DNA from 2 places in the Paenibacillus sp. EB106-06-01-XG199 genome. Region 2 is predicted to be linked to the other one. Evidence: predicted binding sites of a transcription regulator. Region 2 holds the regulator's gene; the other holds the start of a gene.
The links. The regulator CtsR, encoded in region 2, represses protease genes until heat stress. The targets are predictions, from matches to a motif close to ATGGTCAATAAAGGTCAAACA.
Positions count from the first base shown of each region.

Region 1: a site for CtsR is predicted at 7,519-7,539, ahead of clpP (ATP-dependent Clp endopeptidase proteolytic subunit ClpP). Genes of this name have one in related genera too.

Region 1 is NZ_JBYTDQ010000014.1:28,703-38,798, forward strand. Features, by position in the region: gene rapZ (RNase adapter RapZ) at 1-751, shown strand, start outside; gene AC3WT9_RS31190 (gluconeogenesis factor YvcK family protein) at 809-1,744, shown strand; gene whiA (DNA-binding protein WhiA) at 1,787-2,716, shown strand; gene AC3WT9_RS31200 (HPr family phosphocarrier protein) at 2,814-3,083, shown strand; gene AC3WT9_RS31205 (GNAT family N-acetyltransferase) at 3,231-3,755, shown strand; gene AC3WT9_RS31210 (SIMPL domain-containing protein) at 3,882-4,640, shown strand; gene AC3WT9_RS31215 (PdaC/SigV domain-containing protein) at 4,876-5,976, shown strand; gene AC3WT9_RS31220 (GDSL-type esterase/lipase family protein) at 6,098-6,736, shown strand; gene clpP (ATP-dependent Clp endopeptidase proteolytic subunit ClpP) at 6,837-7,433, opposite strand; tRNA gene AC3WT9_RS31230 (tRNA-Arg) at 7,625-7,699, opposite strand; gene AC3WT9_RS31235 (sugar-binding transcriptional regulator) at 7,948-9,000, shown strand; gene gap (type I glyceraldehyde-3-phosphate dehydrogenase) at 9,117-10,096, shown strand, end outside.
Region 2 is NZ_JBYTDQ010000019.1:47,214-57,309, reverse strand. Features, by position in the region: gene AC3WT9_RS33345 (GNAT family N-acetyltransferase) at 451-1,623, shown strand; gene AC3WT9_RS33340 (CtsR family transcriptional regulator) at 1,970-2,431, shown strand; gene mcsA (protein-arginine kinase activator protein McsA) at 2,458-2,982, shown strand; gene mcsB (protein-arginine kinase McsB) at 3,011-4,075, shown strand; gene clpC (ATP-dependent protease ATP-binding subunit ClpC) at 4,112-6,580, shown strand; gene radA (DNA repair protein RadA) at 6,808-8,175, shown strand; gene disA (DNA integrity scanning diadenylate cyclase DisA) at 8,189-9,265, shown strand; gene pssA (CDP-diacylglycerol--serine O-phosphatidyltransferase) at 9,329-10,066, shown strand.

The DNA of each region.
Region 1 (10,096 bases), on a different contig from region 2:
ATTCGCCGAGCTGATTGAGCAGTCGAAGGGGAAAATTGCCAAAGTGGCGCTCGTAATTGATCTGCGGGGGCGGGAGTTTTTTACGGCTTTGTCAGAGTCGCTGGCCTACATCAAAAACGAGTCAACCATCGGCTGCGAGATTCTGTTTCTGGATGCAACGGATTCTGTGCTTGTCCAGCGCTACAAGGAGAGCCGGCGGCATCATCCGCTGGCTCCCAAAGGGATGCCGCTTGACGGCATCCGGCTGGAGCGCCAGATGCTGGAAGAGCTGAAGGATTCCGCTACACTGTGTCTGGACACCAGCAGCATGAAGCCGGTGCAGTTGAAGGAGAAGATCGTATCGCGGTTTTCGCATCTTGGAAAAAGCACACTCTCCGTTAACATTACCTCGTTCGGATTCAAGTATGGCATTCCGATCGATGCAGACCTCGTATTTGATGTCCGCTTCTTGCCTAACCCACACTATGTGGATCAACTGCGGCCCAAGACTGGCCAAGACAGCGATGTCTACGATTATGTAATGAAATGGCCTGAAACGCAGACGTTTCTGACCAAGCTGCTGGATATGCTTCATTTCCTAATTCCGCAATACCGCAAGGAGGGCAAATCCCAGATTATTATCGGCATCGGCTGCACGGGCGGCAAACACCGTTCGGTAGCGATCGCGGAATATTTGGGCAAAATGCTTGGAGTTAGCGAGACGGAATCCGTAGCGGTTAGCCATCGGGATTCCGAGCGTGATCGGCATTAACGAGAGAAGGGATCATTAGTGGCTGAAGAACAAGGGCAGCGTCCGCGTATCGTCGTGATGGGCGGCGGTACCGGTCTATCTGTCATGCTTCGCGGTTTGAAGGAAAAGCCGCTTGATATTACGGCTATAGTTACTGTGGCGGATGACGGGGGCAGCTCCGGTATTCTGCGCAGCGAGCTGCAAATGCCGCCGCCAGGCGATATTCGCAATGTGCTCACGGCTATGGCTGATGTAGAACCGCTGATGGCGGAGATTATGAAATACCGCTTCAGCAGTGGAGAAGGACTGGCCGGACACAGCCTCGGCAATCTTATTCTTGCGGCGCTTACGGATATCTCCGGTGACTTTGTCACCGCTGTCCGTGAGCTTAGCCGGTTGTTCGCCGTTCGCGGCAGAGTGCTGCCGGCTGCTGGGCACGCTGTGGTGCTGCATGCGGAGATGTCGGACGGCACGATTATTACCGGCGAGTCCAAAATCCCGGAGGCCGGGGGACGGATCAAACGCGTCTTTCTGGAGCCTGCTGATGTGGAACCGCTGCCGGAGGCGCTGGAGGCCATCCGTAATGCAGATGCCATCCTCTGCGGCCCCGGAAGCCTGTATACCAGCATTCTTCCCAACCTGCTGGTGCCGAAGCTGGCGGAGGCTATTGTAGAATCCGAAGCGATTAAGATCTTTGTCTGCAATGTGATGACCCAGCCGGGTGAAACGGATAATTACACGGTCAGTGATCATCTTCAAGCGGTGTATGATCATGTCGGCCTGCACTTATTCGATTACGTTATTGTCAACGACGGGGAGATCCCAGAGCAGGTTCAGGTCAAATATGCGGAAAAAGGCGCCCGCCCGGTGCTGCTTGACCGGGATGTGCTGGACGGCAACGGTTATAAGGTCATTGCGGATAAGCTAGTCTTATTCAAGACTTATCTCCGGCATGACACGAATAAACTCAGTCACCATATTTACCAGTTAGTGAAGGACTGGAAATCCAGATAGTTCTGGTTTGATTTTTGGATGAACATGAAAGAGGTGAGCCCCTTGTCTTTTGCGGCCCTTACAAAAAAAGAGCTGACGATGGTGGAGAGCCAGCCTTGCTGCGAGAAAGCGGAAATGTCAGCGCTGATCCGAATGAATGGTTCGGTGCAGCTTTCGAGCAAAAAGGTAGTTCTCGACATTTCGACGGAAAACGCCGCGATTGCAAGGCGGGTATATTCCTTACTTAAGAAATATTACCAGGTCCATATCGAGCTGCTCGTGCGTAAAAAAATGCGTTTGAAGAAGAATAACGTTTATATCGTAAGAATCCCAAACCGTGTTCAGGAGATCCTGAAGGATTTGCGGATTGTTTCCGAAGGTTTCATCTTTACCGATGGGATCGACAAGGAAATCGTCGGTAAGAACTGCTGTAAGCGCGCATATCTGCGTGGTGCATTTATGGCGGGGGGATCGGTCAACAACCCGGAAGGTTCTTCCTACCATCTGGAAATCGCCTCCATGTATGAGGAGCACTGCAAAGCGCTGGTGGATCTGGCTGGGGAATTTCACCTGAACGCCCGATGCATAGAGCGCAAGAAAGGCTTTATCCTATATATCAAGGAAGGCGAGAAAATCATTGAATTTCTCAGTCTGATTGGAGCGCATCAAGCGTTGTTTAAATTTGAGGATGTGCGGATTATGCGTGATATGCGTAACTCCGTGAACCGGATCGTCAACTGTGAAACAGCGAATTTGAACAAAACGATTGGCGCTGCGGTGCGGCAAATTGAGAACATCAAGCTGCTGCAGCGTGAAGTGGGACTGGAAAGCCTGCCGGATAAGCTGCGCGAGGTCGCTGAAATCCGTTTGGCACACCCGGACATCAACCTCAAGGAAGTGGGCGAGATGCTGAAGGGAACGGTCAGTAAATCCGGTGTAAACCACCGTTTGCGCAAAATTGACGAGCTGGCTGATAAGCTTCGGGGAAGCTGATTATTTTTTTTCTAGTGTGGATGAGGTTATAATGATATAATATTATAAAATTAATGTGAAATTTTTGGGCAGATCTCAAATAGGGGGTAAGCGTTTCATGACAAAGCACCCGGTAGTTGTACGGTTGAAGACGGGGCTCCACGCTCGGCCGGCAGCATTGTTCGTGCAAGAAGCTAACAAGTTTTCGTCGGAGATTTTCGTGGAAAAAGACGATAAAAAGGTTAACGCCAAAAGCATCATGGGCATTATGAGCCTGGCGATCAGTTCCGGCACGGAGATTTATATTAGCGCGGATGGCGCCGATGCGGATCAAGCTGTAACCGCTTTGACTAGTCTTGTAAGCAAGGAAGAGCTTGAGAACCAATAATCTTGCAAGTTCTTACTTATTTGTACACCAGAAACGTTGCTGCGCTCCCTCTCCGGGAGACGGCCAGTTTAAAAAGCCCCTTTGCGGGCTTTTTTTATTACCTTGTTTAGGGAATTTGAATTTGATGAGACTAGAAGGAGAATGAGCATGCACAATCAGGTGACTTTAGCAGAGCCGACAGTAGAGCTGGCGCCGCAGTACTTGGCATTTTACGAAGAATGGCTGGCAGGCGGAGAGATATTCGTCCCTTGGGTAATTGGCATTGATCCCACCGACTTCGCGGCTATGGTCCGGTATTTGCAGGATAACGCGGATGGCGTAAATCTTAAAGAAGGCTGGGTACCTAGTTCTACATACTGGTTGGTGAATGCCGATTCCAAAGTGGTGGGTGCAGTAAATATAAGGCATCGCCTGACTGAGAAACTGCTTCAGAGCGGGGGACATATTGGATATGGGATACTTCGCTCTGAGCGGCGCAAGGGATTGGCAACCGAACTTCTGAGACAGGCGTTGCTGAAGGCGGGCGGGCTTGGGATTGCCAAAGCGCTTGTCGTTTGCGATGACAGCAATATCGCTTCCGAACGGACGATCCGCAGAAACGGCGGGCTGGAGGATAGTTCATACATCGAAGAGGACGGCAACGTGATCCGGAGGTTCTGGATCGAGACGTGAAATGCAGGCGGAATGTAACCTCTGCAAATTTTTTCTTCAAAAGCCTTGGGGGATATGCAACTTTTGCCAAGCAGTTCCGTCTAGAGGGTACCAACAATTTTTGGAGAATGAAAGGGGATGGCAAGGATGAAGAAATGGGGCAAAACAGTCGGTACCGTATTGCTGGCGGGAAGTTTATTGGTAGGGGGTACGGCGTTAAGCGGAGTGCTCCTGGCTCCTGAAAAGGCTTACGCTGCTGAGGACGTGCAGAGAAATGTCGTTAGTGTTGTAGGTAAAGGCGAGCTTTCGATCAAGCCGGATATCGTGTATCTGTCGATTGGCGTCAGCACTTCTGCTGCAACAGCTGAAGAAGCACAGAAGTCCAATGGAGCCAAAATCACCAAGCTGACCAACCTGCTGAAAAAAACCTGGGGTATTGCGGATAAGGATATTCAGAGCACCCAATTTTATGTGCAGCCTAATTACGCCTACACTGAAAAAGACGGTCAACAGGTTAAGGGTTATAACGCCCAGCACACGCTGCAAGTCTCTTACCGCGATCTGACTAAGGTCGGGGGACTGCTGGATGCCGCTTCTACAGCGGGAGCGAACAACATCGGAAGTGCTCGGTTTGCCATTGAGGATCCTTCTGCATTCGAAGCACAGGTTATTGAGAAAGCAATGGCTAATGCAGATGTGAAGGCAGCTGCGATTGCCAAAGTGGCCAAACGCAGTCTGGGCCAGGTCGTTACGGTAATCCAGAACGATGACGGTAATAATCCTGTTGTCTATATGGAGAGTGCCCAAATGTCCAAAGCATCGGCCGATATGGCTGCAGGCACTTCGGTTGAAGCGGGAGAGGTTAAAGTATCTACCCAGCTTAGTGTAATGTACGAGCTGAAATAAGTAGCAACGGGTGAGGCGTTGCTTCCGCTGTGATGGCGGAGGCAACGCCTCTTTTTGCTTTTGAAGTACAGAAGCAGGTGTGAAATCTCTCAATTTGTTTAAAGTAATGTAATAAGACTCGTAATATTTGCAGGGAAACTTTAAGAAACTGTAAGGAGCGTTGTAACAACCACGGTTGCTGTTTATTCTATAATGGGAAGAGTCAATCATCGTATCAGCGGAAGGGGAAAAAAGTATGAAGTATATGTCGAAAGAACAGGCCCGGAAATGGGGCGCAGGATTAATGGCAGCAGGATTGCTGCTGGGCGGAGCTCTTCTGCCTGCAGAGACGAGCCAGGCCGCAGCGGCCAAGACACAGGCTAAGGTCAATTCATCACTTGTTGTATTAAAAACAAACGGAACGATTTCACAGCATACCGGGATCGTAAGCGCAGGAAAAGTATGGGTGCCGGTTGCTTTTATGCGTGATTCTCTGGGTATGCCGTTGACTTATGATAAAACGGAGAAAACTTATACGATCGGGAACGGAATTACACGAACCAAGCTGATGGTCTCCGATTACGGCACCTCCATCACGGTCAATAATTATTTCCTGGGAGAGTTTGAAGGCAAGATTATAAATAACCGTCTGTATGTTCCCTTTGATCTGCTTAGCGATTATTTGGGCTATAAGGGGGATTGGAATGCTGCCTCCGGACGGTTAAATGTGATAAAGAAAACACAAAATCCGATTACGGTAACGACTGAAACTTACAGCAAGGACTACAAGGACGCGCCGATCAAGCTGGATTACCCGCAAATCAGCGGTTTGGACAATGCCAAAGCGCAGGCAGCGATTAATAATACCCTTAAGCAGACGTTCCTAAAGTATGCGGAAGGGGCTGAGAAAGAAATTGCGATTAGAGCCAAAGATGACCGCCCCTATGAATACGAAGGAGGATACGTGGTTACGTACAATCAGGACGGGGTGCTCAGCCTTGTGACCAGCCAGTATGGGTATACCGGCGGCGCTCATGGAATGACCTACCGTAATGCCTTTACCTTCTCACTCAAGGACGGAAAGCAGCTATTGCTTGGAGATTTATTCGGAGCCAACCCCAACTATAAAAAAGAGCTTAATGCAAAGCTGGCGAAGCTGCTGAAAGCGGATGGCGGGTATCTTGGCGGCTTCACCGGCCTGAATACGGAGAAGGATTTCTATTTGAAAGACGGCAAGGCGGTCCTTTTCTTCCAGCTGTATGAATACACTGCGTATGCTGCCGGATTCCCTGAGTTTACTTTCACGTTCAAGGAGCTGCTCCCCAGCGGAAGCAGTCCATTTGCCGCATTGAAGTAAATACAGTGACCTGACTGCGAATCCGCCAATGCCGGATACGGACATTTCTCCGTTACCGGATCACCTAACCGTTCATAAGCTAAAGGAGAAACCAGCTTAGGAGCGGGGAGGGAAAGTAACGATGAGTATTCAGTATACGGCGATTGGCGATTCGTTAACGACAGGATTTGGAGCTCTGCCGGGCAATGGGTTTGTTCCGGTCTACCGCCGGATGGCCGAGGCGCGGCTGCGGGTACCGATCGAATTATCCAATTTGGGAGTCAATGGTTTGACCACAGATGGATTGGAGCAAAGGCTGAAGGCGGATTACAACTATCGGCTTGCCATCAGCGAGGCCGAATTGATTACGATGTCCATTGGCGGCAACGATTTGATCAAGTCGGCCAAAGCGGCGGCCGGCCGGCCGGGCGATCTGGCTCCGGTACTGCAAAAAGCGCTACGGGAATGCAAGCGTAATTTGAATGACATTATGGGCACGCTTTCGCAGTTGAAGGCGGGCATGCGGAGACCCTATATTATCAGAATAGTAGGACTGTATAACCCCTATCCCCAGTTGACGGAAGCGACGGATTGGGTGCGGCAGTTTAACCGCTATGCTGCGGGATATAGCAGCCCGGTATGCCGGTTCGCCTCTATATATAATGAATTTGCCGGCAACGAGCGCGGGCTGCTGTCAATAGATCATTTGCATCCTAACGGAAGAGGTTACCGTGTTATCGCCGGGAAGCTGGATGCGTTGGGGTATGGGCGTCTGGGTTAATTCTTCATCAATAGAATAATGCACCTGGACTATAAAACAGCAAAAGAGGCTGGCGGGGATCACTTAGTGGTCCCAACCAGCCTCTTTGTTGTTGCATGTATTAAACGCCGGCAGGCAGCGTTTTCTCGATAACTTTATCGACAATACCATATTCAGCTGCTTCAGCTGCAGTCATGAAATAGTCGCGGTCGGTATCCTTTTCGATCCGTTCCAGCGGCTGTCCTGTGCGCTCGGACAGAATGCGGTTCAGCTTGTCGCGCAGCTTGAGGATGCGGCGGGCGCGGATTTCGATGTCCGTAGCCTGACCTTGAGCACCGCCCAGAGGCTGGTGAATCATAATTTCACTGTTAGGGAGTGCAAAACGTTTGCCTTTGGCACCGGCGTTCAGCAGGAAAGCTCCCATCGAAGCGGCCATACCTACGCAAATCGTCGATACATCCGGTTTGATGTACTGCATTGTATCAAATATAGCCATACCCGCTGTAATGGAGCCACCAGGGCTGTTTACATACAGGTGAATATCCTTCTCCGGATCCTCGGCAGCCAGAAACAGCATTTGCGCGATGATGGAATTGGCTACCACGTCATTAACCTCCGTTCCAAGGAAAATGATGCGGTCCTTCAGCAGGCGGGAATAGATGTCATAAGCGCGCTCACCGCGGTTGCTCTGTTCTACTACCATAGGAATATAACTCACGTGGAAAACCTCCTTGAATTGGTTCTTCGAATGTGTTCATTTTTACTGTTACCGTATTAACCACATGATAAACAAATTCAAACAAAAAGTCAAAGAAAGTCAAACTTAGTTGCAAAAAAAGAGCCATCACCTGGCTCTTTGGTTAATTATTAGTATAGGTGTTGCTAAATTATAGACAAATAAGAAAAAAATGGCGCGCCCGCCAAGAATCGAACTTGGATCTCAGGCTTCGGAGGCCTACGTCATATCCATTGGACCACGGGCGCAACAGAAATTATTATAATACACTTATTATTCAAATGCAATGGGTTCATCCTGTTGTTTAGAAAATATCTTTCCCCGGATCTCTGTGATGATGTATAAGATGAAAAGAGGTTGAGAATTATACTCTCGGGAGACTTGCACTCCGCGTAATATTTGGGTAGAATATGGGTGGGACTTAAAAAGTTAACCCGGGACATTTTGAGACCACGAACAAGGGAATAGAGAAAGACGAAGTTGCAGGAGTGAAAGTATGCGTAATTTATTAGAAATCCAAAAGCAGCTTCTGCCTGATCTCATGGAAACCCTTAAGAGACGGTACACGATTCTACATCAGATCATGCTGTCCGATATTATCGGACGCAGGACGCTCGCCGCTTCGCTTGATATGACTGAGCGGGTACTGCGCGCCGAGACGGATCTTCTGAAATCGCAAGGGCTCATTGAGATCGAGAGTGTCGGCATGCGCATCAGCGATGCCGGGCGCAGACTGCTTGACCTGCTGGAGCCGATCGCCAAGAGCTTGTTCGGCCTGGATGATCTGGAAGAGAAGATTCGCTCAACGTACGGTCTTAGTAAAGTCATAGTAGTGCCTGGCGATTGTGAGACATCGTTGTTTACCAAACGTGAGCTGGGCCGGGCAGGCGCCAAAGCGTTGCTGGGTGTGCTCCGTGCAGGCGATACGATTGCTGTCACCGGCGGTTCGACACTGGCCGAAATGGCCGATCAGCTGACACCGCCGTTATCCCATTCCTATAAGAACGCCTGGATTGTTCCGGCGCGCGGAGGACTTGGGGAAAGTATGGAGATTCAAGCTAATACCATTGCTTCGACGATGGCCAAACGGCTTGGAGCCAATTATCGGCTGCTGCATGTACCCGATCTGCTCAGCGGAGATGCTTATCAATCGCTGGCGCAGGACTCCAATATTGGAGAAATCGTGCAAATCATCCGTAGATCGCGTATTATTGTTCATGGAATTGGCGATGCCATTGAAATGACCCACCGCCGTAAGCTTGATGAGACTACGGTCTCGGAAATACAGGAAGAAGGCGCGGTTGCCGAATCGTTCGGCTACTATTTCAATGAAGACGGCCAGGTTGTCCATACCATGCTGACGATGGGACTGCGACTGGAGGATATTATCCGGACGGAAGTTGTCATCGGAATCGCCGGAGGCAAACGCAAGGCGAAGGCCATTCATGCGATGCTGCGGTTTGGGCAAGAGGATATACTCGTCATAGACGAGGCAGCGGCTGTCGAAATCGGCAAAGAAATTGACGCACAAATACAGCAGGTCCTATAGCATCCAGTTTCTGGAGAGCATTCGCAGTTATTTTGCATTATACTTAACATTGTTGTCTTGACAAGCTTAACGGCCTGTCTTGAATAAATAAAACGAAATCTAGGAGGAACTATTCAATGAGTGTAAAAGTTGGTATTAACGGTTTTGGACGTATTGGACGCCTTGCATTCCGCCGTATTCAAAATGTAGAAGGTATCGAAGTGGTAGCAATCAATGACTTGACTGATGCTAAGATGCTTGCTCATTTGCTTAAATATGATACAACTCAAGGTAAATTCCAGGGTGAAGTTGAAGTTCACGACGGATTCTTCAAAGTAAACGGCAAAGAAGTTAAGGTTCTGGCTAACCGCAACCCTGAAGAACTTCCTTGGGGCGACCTCGGTGTTGACATCGTTCTGGAATGCACAGGTTTCTTCACAACTAAAGAAGCAGCTGAGAAACACTTGAAAGGCGGAGCTAAGAAAGTAGTTATTTCCGCTCCAGCTACAGGCGACATGAAAACTGTCGTTTACAACGTTAACCATGACATTCTGGATGGTACTGAAACAGTTATCTCCGGCGCATCTTGCACAACTAACTGCCTGGCTCCAATGGCAAAAGTGCTGAACGACAAGTTCGGCATCGTTGAAGGCTTGATGACAACTATCCACGCTTACACTGGTGACCAGAACACTCTTGATGCTCCACACGCTAAAGGCGACTTCAGACGTGCCCGTGCTGCTGCTGAGAACATCATCCCTAACACTACCGGTGCTGCTAAAGCCATCGGCCTGGTTATTCCAGATCTGAAAGGCAAACTTGACGGAGCTGCTCAACGTGTGCCTGTAGCTACAGGTTCCCTGACTGAGCTGGTTACTGTCCTTAACAAGAGCGTTACTGTTGAAGAGCTGAACGCAGCAATGAAAGAAGCTTCCGATCCAGAAACTTACGGCTACACTGAAGATGAAATCGTATCTTCCGACATCAAAGGCATGACTTTCGGTTCCCTGTTCGACGCAACACAAACTAAAGTCCTGACTGTTGGCGACAAACAACTGGTTAAAACTGTTGCTTGGTATGACAATGAAATGTCCTACACTGCACAACTTGTTCGCAC
Region 2 (10,096 bases):
GGTCCTGGGAGAGTAGGACGCCGCCAAGCACACAAAGCCATTGTTGATTCATTGACAGTGGCTTTTTTGTGTTTGTGCAGGGCTGTGGAAATGCTGTGGATAATTTTCAGGAAGTGCAGAAAACTTACACACATGTGGATACAATATTAGAAAGGCAACTACCTCTGAAAGATGTGGATGAAAGACATATTCTCGGAGATTCGTCAAGAGAAAATCCAAGTAATACACGGGTTTTGTGGATAATATGTGGAATTTGTGGATAGAGACTGTGGAATCGTGGATAACTATTTTTTGCCGGAAAGATATTCTTTCCGGTTCTTTGTGCTGCTGTGTATAAGTTGTGGATAACCATTGGATTCTATATAATCTTTCTTGGCGGATTCGCGTACCGTTTCTGGGCTTGATATACTCTTAATAAGCACTATTCTATTTGATAATGAGGTGAAGGTATTGGAGATCAGGCAATTGCAGCTGGAGGATTTTGAGGCAAGCCTTGGCTTGTCCGAGTACGCTTTTCAATTCAAACTTAACGGTGACGACAGAGTGAAATCCAAACAAAAGTTCAAGCCGGAAGGAGTCTGGGGCATTTTTGAGGAAGGGGAGCTAAGTGCGAAGCTGACACTGCTGCCTTTTCAGGTGTATGTGCAAGGCAAAGCGGTCTCCATGGGTGGGATTGCCGGAGTGGCGACATGGCCGGAGAACCGCAGACAGGGACTTGTGGCCAAGCTTTTGTCCCACACGCTGCAAACAATGAACGAGTCAGGTCATACATTATCCTTCCTGCATCCCTTCTTGATTCCTTTTTACCGCAGGTTTGGGTGGGAGATCTACTGTGAATATAAGAAGTACACGATACCGGTGGGCAAGTTTCCGCGGAAGGCCGAAATGGAGGGGCATGTAGAGCGCGATAAAGCGAACATTGAAGTATTGGAACAGTTATACGGGCGCTTTGCTTCCGGGTATAACGGTGCGCTGCTTCGTGATCGTGAATGGTGGGAGAACAGCGTAGTGGATGAGGATACACATCATTGTGTGTTTTATTCTGCAGCGGGTGAACCGGGAGGTTATGTGCTTTATAAAATAGAGAACAAAGAACTGGTTATTGATGAATTCATTTTTATGGACGAAGAAGCCCGCCGGGGATTGTGGACTTTTCTCGCTAACCATGATTCGATGGTCACCGCTGCGAAATTAAAGCTGGTGCCAGCCGATGATATGCTGCCGTTTTTGCTTCCGGATCCCCGTATTCCGCAGGAGAATTATCCTTATTTTATGGCGCGTATTGTTAATGCCAAAGCCTTTGTGGAAGGACTCACCTTTAAGGAACAGAGTGAGCTGCAAAAGCACACGTTGTATATTGAGGATGAGCATGCCCCTTGGAACGAAGGGCTGTGGGAGTGGAAGGTCGATCAGCAAGGCGAGGCATCTTTAATACAAGTAGAGGGTAACGGAGAGCAGGCAGATTTGCGCTGCGGTATTGGAACATTGACGGTGCTGCTGCTTGGATACAAACGTCCGGGAGAATTGCACCGCTGTGGGCAGTTAACCGGCAGTCTAGAAGCGGTGGAGTGGCTGAAAGGGATTATGCCGCAGGCACGGACCGCATTGTTTGATTTCTTTTGATCGTAAGCAGCTCTTCCGCGCTGAATGAAGCAGGGAGAGCTTTTTATTTTTCATATTAAAAAATGCATGTTGATCTAAGGGTTATTCCGAATACAATGGCGGCAATAAGTAAAAAATAAGACTAACCACTTGGAATTCAGTGAGAATATGTTATAATATGAAAAAAGTCAAAGAAAGTCAAAGTCAACGCATCCCAAAATCAGTCTCTCCTAAGTTGTAAAGCCTGAAAGGCAGGACATTGTGTCCGATTCGCCATCAGGTGCTTCGGTTAAGTTCTTAAGAGATCACCGACGGACGGATGTACAGCAAGAATTACCCTAACGCTTTGAACACTGGAGGATGAGTGATGCGTAATATCTCCGATATTATCGAACAATATCTGAAGAATATTTTGCATGAAAGTCCCGAAGGTACGGTGGAAATTCAGCGTAATGATCTGGCGGACCAGTTTTCCTGTGTACCGTCGCAGATCAATTATGTCATCAGTACGCGCTTTACTTTGGAGAAGGGCTATGTGGTCGAGAGCAAACGTGGAGGCGGAGGTTACATCCGGATTCAGCGCTTTGAGCTTCCTCAGAATGTGGCGCTTTACGCACATCTCAAATCCACGATAGGCAATGATATTGACCAGAATTCCGCCGAAGGGCTGATCTACCAGCTTGAGGAGGCCCTGTTCTTAACCAAGCGTGAAGCGTGTCTCATGCGCGCCGCTGTTTCCCGGGATTGTCTGACGATTAATCTGCCCTACCGGGATGAGATTCGTGCCAAGATTATGAAAGCCATGCTGATTTCTTTGCTTGGTAAATAATACGAATGGTAAGGGGGACACCGCTTATGCTTTGCCAGGAATGCGGCGTCAAACCGGCTACCCTTCATTTCACCAAAATTGTGAGTGGAGAGAAGACGGAATTTCATATTTGTGAAAGCTGTGCGCGGGAGAAGGGGGAGTTAATTCCCGGAACCGCGGGCGGGTTCTCCATTCACAGCCTGCTCTCCGGTTTACTGGATCTGGAAGGTTCCGGCAAGGAGAAATCCGCGGCAACCCAAAATGCACAGGGACTGAAATGCGAGAATTGCGGCATGACGTATTCCCAGTTCAGCAAACTTGGACGGTTCGGCTGCAGCTCCTGCTATAAATATTTTGACAGCACGCTGGATCCGCTGTTCCGAAGAGTGCATGGCAGTACCGCTCATGTAGGCAAGCTGCCAAAACGTGCGGGGGCACAAATTATGTGCAAACGGCAAATTGATGAACTGAAGTTGGAATTGCAGCAAAGCATTATGCAAGAGGAGTTCGAAACTGCAGCCGAGCTGCGGGATCAGATCCGCCGACTTGAAAAAGAAATGGCACAAGAGTAAAGTCTTTCATATATAGGGGGGATGCGGCATGTCAAGTCTCCGGTTTACCGAACAAGCGCTTAGTGACTGGATGCGCTGCGGTGGCAGCCATTCTGAGATTGTAATCAGCAGCCGTATGCGTATCGCCCGCAATCTGGAGCACCTGCCTTTTCCTTTGCTGGCATCTGCCGAGCAGGCGGAAGAGGCGCTGGAGCAGCTGGCACCCGTGTTTCAGGGAGAAGCTGCAGCGGACTTTGGTACCTTTCAACTGCTGAAGCTGGATGAGCTGGATGAGCTGGATAAAAAAGTGCTGGTGGAGAAACATCTGATCAGTCCAAATCTAGCCAATGATTCACGGGGTGGAGCGGTCATTCTGAACGAGGATGAGTCGGTCAGCATCATGATCAATGAGGAAGACCACCTCCGGATTCAATGTCTGTTTCCCGGCCTGCAGGTTAAAGAGGCTTGGGTAAGGGCTACGGCCATCGACGATATTTTTGAGGCTTCTGTCAATTATGCCTTTGATGATAGAAGAGGGTACTTAACGAGTTGTCCCACCAATGTAGGAACCGGGCTAAGAGCCTCGGTGATGCTGCATTTGCCGGCACTGGTTATGACCCATCAGATCAACCGGATTCTATCCGCTGTAAATCAGGTGGGACTGACCGTAAGAGGAATTTATGGTGAGGGCAGCGAAGCAGTAGGGAACATCTTTCAGATATCCAACCAGATTACGCTGGGACAGACCGAAAGTGAAATCATTGAGAATCTTCACAGTGTGGTCACCCAGATTATAGAGCATGAACGGAATGCCCGTGAACGCCTGCTGGTTGATTCCGCACTGCGGATTACCGACCGGATTAAACGTTCTTACGGCATTTTGTCCTATGCGGCAGTAATGGAGCTTAAAGAGTCGGCCCAGCGGTTATCCGATTTGCGGCTTGGAGTCGATTTGGGGATACTGGAAGGGCCTTCGATTTCAGTGCTGAATGAGCTGAATGTCAAGACACAGCCCGGATTTTTGCAAAAGCTGTTCGGCGATGAGCTCACGGCTACTGAACGTGATATGTACCGGGCAAAGCTGCTCCGGGAAACACTGGGATCACAACATTAATTATAGATATTTATTATTCGTGGAGGTGCAGGAGATATGATGTTTGGAAGATTTACGGAACGCGCACAAAAAGTGCTGGCGCTGGCGCAAGAAGAAGCTGTTCGTTTGGGACACAACAACATTGGGACAGAACATATTTTGCTCGGACTGATTCGTGAAGGAGACGGCATAGCCGCGAAAGCTCTAATCGGACTTGGTCTGGGTCTTGAGAAAATTCAGGATGAAGTGGAAACACTGATCGGCAGAGGACAGGAGCAGCCAACAAACATCGCGTATACTCCTCGTGCCAAAAAAGTTATTGAGCTGTCGATGGACGAAGCCCGCAAGCTGGGACACACTTACGTCGGCACTGAGCATATCCTGCTCGGACTTATCCGTGAAGGCGAGGGTGTAGCTGCCCGTGTACTTAACAACCTGGGGATCAGCCTTAACAAGGCCCGCCAGCAAGTGCTGCAGCTGCTCGGCAGCAGCGAAGCTACTTCCAGCCACAGCGGTGCGCCTGCCAATGTCAGCACACCAACGCTGGATGGCCTGGCCCGTGACCTTACCGCCTATGCCAAGGATGGCAACCTGGATCCGGTTATTGGCCGCAGTAAGGAAATTGAACGTGTCATTCAGGTGCTGAGCCGCCGGACGAAGAACAATCCGGTGCTGATCGGTGAGCCTGGGGTTGGTAAAACAGCCATTGCCGAAGGTCTGGCCCAAAAGATCATCAATAATGAAATTCCGGAAACGCTGCGCGACAAACGCGTAATGACTCTGGATATGGGTTCTGTAGTAGCCGGAACCAAATACCGCGGTGAGTTTGAAGACCGCCTTAAGAAGATTATGGATGAGATTCGCCAGGCAGGAAACATCGTGCTCTTCATTGACGAGCTGCACACCCTGATCGGTGCAGGCGGTGCGGAAGGTGCCATTGACGCCTCCAACATCCTGAAGCCGGCTCTGGCCCGTGGAGAGCTGCAATGCATCGGTGCCACTACGCTGGATGAATACCGCAAATATATTGAGAAAGATGCAGCCTTGGAACGCCGCTTCCAGCCTATTACGGTGGATCAGCCTTCTCCTGAGGAAGCTGTACAGATTCTTTACGGACTACGTGACCGTTATGAAGCCCATCACCGTGTGAAGATCACGGATGAAGCCATCGTAGAGGCTGTAAAACTGTCCGACCGTTACATTCCTGACCGGTTCCTTCCGGACAAAGCAATTGACCTGATTGATGAAGCCGGTTCTAAGGTAAGATTGAATTCTTACACGATTCCGCCGAATCTGAAGGAACTGGAAATGCGTCTGGATGATATCCGCAAGGAGAAGGATTCAGCCGTACAGAGCCAGGAATTCGAGAAGGCTGCAGCACTGCGGGATACGGAGCAAAAGATCCGCGAGGAACTGGACACGACCAAGAACCAGTGGAAAGAGAAGCAAGGCCGCACCGACTCGCAGGTTACACCGGAGGATATCGCTCAAGTGGTAGCCAGTTGGACCGGCATACCGGTCAGCAAGCTGAAGGAAGAGGAAACCGACCGTCTGCTTAATATGGAGTCTATCCTGCATGAACGGGTAATCGGCCAGGACGAAGCCGTCAAGGCAGTCAGCCGGGCCCTCCGCCGGGCACGTGCAGGACTTAAGGATCCTAAACGCCCTATGGGTTCTTTCATCTTCCTGGGTCCAACCGGGGTTGGTAAAACCGAGCTGGCACGGGCGCTTGCTGAAGCAATGTTCGGTGATGAGAATGCGGTGGTCCGGATTGATATGTCGGAGTATATGGAGAAACACTCCACTTCCCGTTTGGTAGGAGCGCCTCCAGGTTATGTGGGTTATGAAGAAGGCGGACAATTGACCGAGAAGGTACGCCGTAAACCATATTCCGTAGTACTGCTGGACGAAATTGAGAAGGCTCATCCAGAAGTATTCAACATCCTGCTGCAGGTGCTGGAAGACGGCCGTCTGACCGATTCCAAAGGCCGCGTGGTCGATTTCCGCAACACTCTGATCATTCTTACCTCCAATGTAGGAGCGCAGGCGATCAAGAAGAATTCGACACTGGGCTTCACAGCGGTGCAGGATGCGGGAGCAGACTACACCAATATGAAGGGCAAGGTTATGGATGAGCTGAAGAAGAGCTTCCGTCCCGAGTTCCTGAACCGGATCGATGAGATCATTGTCTTCCACTCTCTGGAAGAAAAGCATATCGCAGAAATTGTTACGCTGATGTCCGATGAGCTGCGCAAGCGGCTGCGTGAGTACGATGTGGACTTTGAGCTGACAGAGGGAGGCAAAGCCTTCCTGGCCAAAGAGGGCTATGATCCAGCCTTCGGCGCACGTCCGCTTCGCCGGGCGATCCAGAAGCATATTGAGGACCGGCTGTCTGAAGAACTGCTGAAGGGCAACATCAAAAAAGGTGATTCCCTCAAGATTGATGAGGTGAACGGTGAGCTTGTCGTAACTACCGTTGAGCCGCCAGCAGCTTCCCTGGAAAAAGAAGTAGAAACTGAGAAATAATATCCATCTGTGAAACATAGCTCCCGTTCCTCCGTATAGAGGGGCGGGGGCTTTTTGTTGCTGTTCAGACCCTTTTGGTGATAATTCATCCGAATTTCAGGAAAGTTAATGAGATACTCCTCAAAAGTAGCTCTGAACTGACCTTCCGTTCAAGGTGCAGAAATGGTAAACTTTGAATAAGAGAAAATTATCCGCAATTTAAGCAGTTCAGACGGTAAGGAGTACACATGGCTAAACCAAAAACTAAATTTTTCTGCACCGAATGCGGCTACGAATCGCCGAAGTGGTTCGGCAAATGCCCGGGCTGCCAGGCATGGAACTCCATGGTTGAGGAGACCGAAAGCGTAGTCAAAACACAAGGAATGAATGCACCTATTTTTCAGAGTAAAGAAAAGGCGCAATCGATCATAAATATAGAAAGTGACAAAGAGCCCCGTATATTGACAGGCATCGGTGAGCTTAACCGGGTTCTCGGCGGAGGTATTGTGCCGGGTTCGCTGGTGCTGGTCGGAGGCGACCCCGGCATCGGGAAGTCAACCCTGCTGCTGCAGACCTCGCATGCATTGACTACTCAAGGTTTACGCGTATTGTACATCTCGGGAGAAGAATCTGTTCGGCAGACCAAACTCCGTGCCGATCGCCTCGGGGCGTTGTCGGCAGAGCTGTATGTACTGTGCGAGACGAATATGGAAAGCATCGAGGAAGCCATTGAACAGATCAAACCTCAGTTCCTCGTCATTGACTCCATCCAGACGGTATTCATGCCGGAAGTAACCAGTGCACCTGGCAGCGTGACACAGGTTCGGGAATGTACGACAAGATTTATGCGTATCGCCAAAATTCGCGGGATCGCAACCGTACTTGTTGGTCATGTCACCAAGGAAGGCGCGATTGCCGGGCCCCGAATGCTGGAGCATATGGTGGATTGCGTGCTCTATTTTGAAGGAGAGCGGCATCATACGTACCGGTTGCTGCGGGCAGTCAAAAACCGCTTCGGTTCAACCAACGAGATCGGTATCTTTGAGATGGGGGAGATCGGGCTTACAGAAGTGGAGAATCCCTCCGAGCTGTTCTTGTCCGAACGTCCGCTAGGTGTAGCGGGTTCAGCAGTAGTGGCGAGTATGGAAGGAACCAGACCGGTGCTTGTTGAGCTTCAGGCACTTGTCGCTGCAACTCATTTCCCTTCCCCCCGCCGGATGTGCACAGGTATGGACCACCAGCGGATGGCGCTTATTATTGCAGTGCTGGAGAAGCGGATGGGGATGTTCCTGCAAAACCAGGATGCTTATCTGAACGTTGCCGGTGGGGTAAAGCTGGATGAACCGGCAGTAGATTTGGCTGTAGCTATCAGCATTGCTTCCAGCTTCCGCGATATATCAACCAAGCCTTATGATGTCTTCTTTGGTGAAGTCGGTCTCACCGGTGAGGTCAGGGGGGTCTCACGCGCGGAAATGCGGGTGAAGGAAGCGTCTAAACTTGGCTTCCGGAGAGTGATTATGCCAGAGAAGAGCATGAAAGGCTGGAAACATCCGCAGGATATCCAGATTATTGGCGTCAGTACCGTAGCAGATGCACTATCGGTCGCGTTAGATTAGGGGGCATAGGAAGATGAAAGAATATAATCAATTAGATAATATGAATGATCTGCTGAGGATGGCGGCACCCGGAACTCCCTTCCGGGAAGGTCTGGAGAATGTGCTGCGTGCAAAGACAGGAGCTTTGATTGTTGTCGGATACAGCCCTGAGGTGATGGAAGTTGTCGATGGGGGCTTCTCCATTAACTGCGATTTTTCACCCAATTATTTATATGAATTAGCCAAAATGGACGGAGCCATTATTCTGAGCGAGGATTTGAAGCGGATACTGTACGCAAATACGCAGCTTATTCCCGATTCCTCCATCTCATCCATTGAGACAGGGATCCGCCACCGCACTGCAGAGCGTGTCGCCAAGCAGACGGGCAAGCTGGTGGTATCCATTTCCCAGCGGCGCAACATCATTACCCTATATCAAGGTTCCATCCGTTATGCGCTTAAGGAGATTGGGGCAATTCTGGCCAAGGCCAACCAGGCTATACAAACCCTTGAGAAGTACAAAGCAGTACTTACCCAGGGTTTAACGAACCTTTCCGCTTCTGAATATGAAGGCATCGTTACCGTGGTTGAAGTTGTCGGGGTGATCCAGCGGGTGGAGATGGTACTGCGCATTAAAATGGAAATCAAGCGCTATATCAACGAACTCGGCAACGAAGGGCGCTTGATCAGCATGCAGATGGAAGAACTGGTTGGAAATACAGAGGAAGAAGCATGGCTTCTGTACAGAGACTATGCAAGAGAGGAACAGGAGGACAAAATCCGCGAAATTATTGCCGGACTCAAACGTTCCAGCGACGATGAGCTGATGGATGACAATCATATTGCCCGTCTGCTTGGTTATTCCTCTACAGCGATTGCCTCCGAGGAAGTCGTTACTCCGCGCGGGTACCGGCTGCTTAATAAGATTCCACGCCTGCCGAATGTGATCATCCACAATCTGGTGGAGCGCTTCGAAATGCTGCCGAATCTGATGACCGCGAGCATCGCGGAACTCGATGAGGTCGATGGAATCGGAGAGGTTCGGGCACGAAATATCCAAGACGGACTTAAACGTCTGCAGAAACAAGTTCTTATTGACAGGCAAATGTAAATAACATACAATCACGTAATATTGAAGAAGTTAGGCTCAAAGTAATAAAATAGAGGTGAAGAAATGATACAAAAATCAATTCCGAGTCTTTTTACCATTGGTAACCTGATGCTTGGAATGTTTGGTATCATGATGGCGTTTGACGGCAAGCTTAGCATGGCCGCTATCATGGTGATTATCGCTATGCTGCTTGACGGACTAGATGGCCGTGTAGCGCGGGCGCTGGGCTGCGAGAGTGAATTTGGCAAAGAGCTGGATTCCCTATCCGATGTCGTATCCTTTGGTGTGGCACCTGCGCTAATTATGTATCTTACAAGCCTGCAGGATTTGAGTTCTGCGCTCGGCTGGACTGTAACAGCAATATTCCCGGTATTCGGGGCGCTGCGGTTGGCCCGTTTTAATGTCCGCCCGGGAATCCCCGGATATTTTGTCGGTTTGCCTATTCCTGCTGCAGGTGGCGTGCTCGCCACACTGGCTCTTTTTCATAAAGATGTTTCTGCTCCATTCATGATTGTTGCCACTTTGCTCTTATCTTATCTGATGGTCAGCACAGTCAAATACCCTAACTTCAAGAAGATCGGACTGCCCAAAAAAGCGGTCGTTGGTGCGCCGTTAGTGATTATTGTGGCGGTAGCAGTAGCAGTTGTGTTCCCGGAGCAGATTGCCAAGATGATCTTTGGACTGCTCGCGCTGTATGCTTTGTACGGATTTAAGCATAATATTGACCGGCTCACGGCACGTCGCCGTCACCGCCGCAGAAGACGTTCGGAAGACAAGATCTATCACTCCAAGAACGGGTAGTATGCAAGTTATTCCTCTGTATGATAGTTC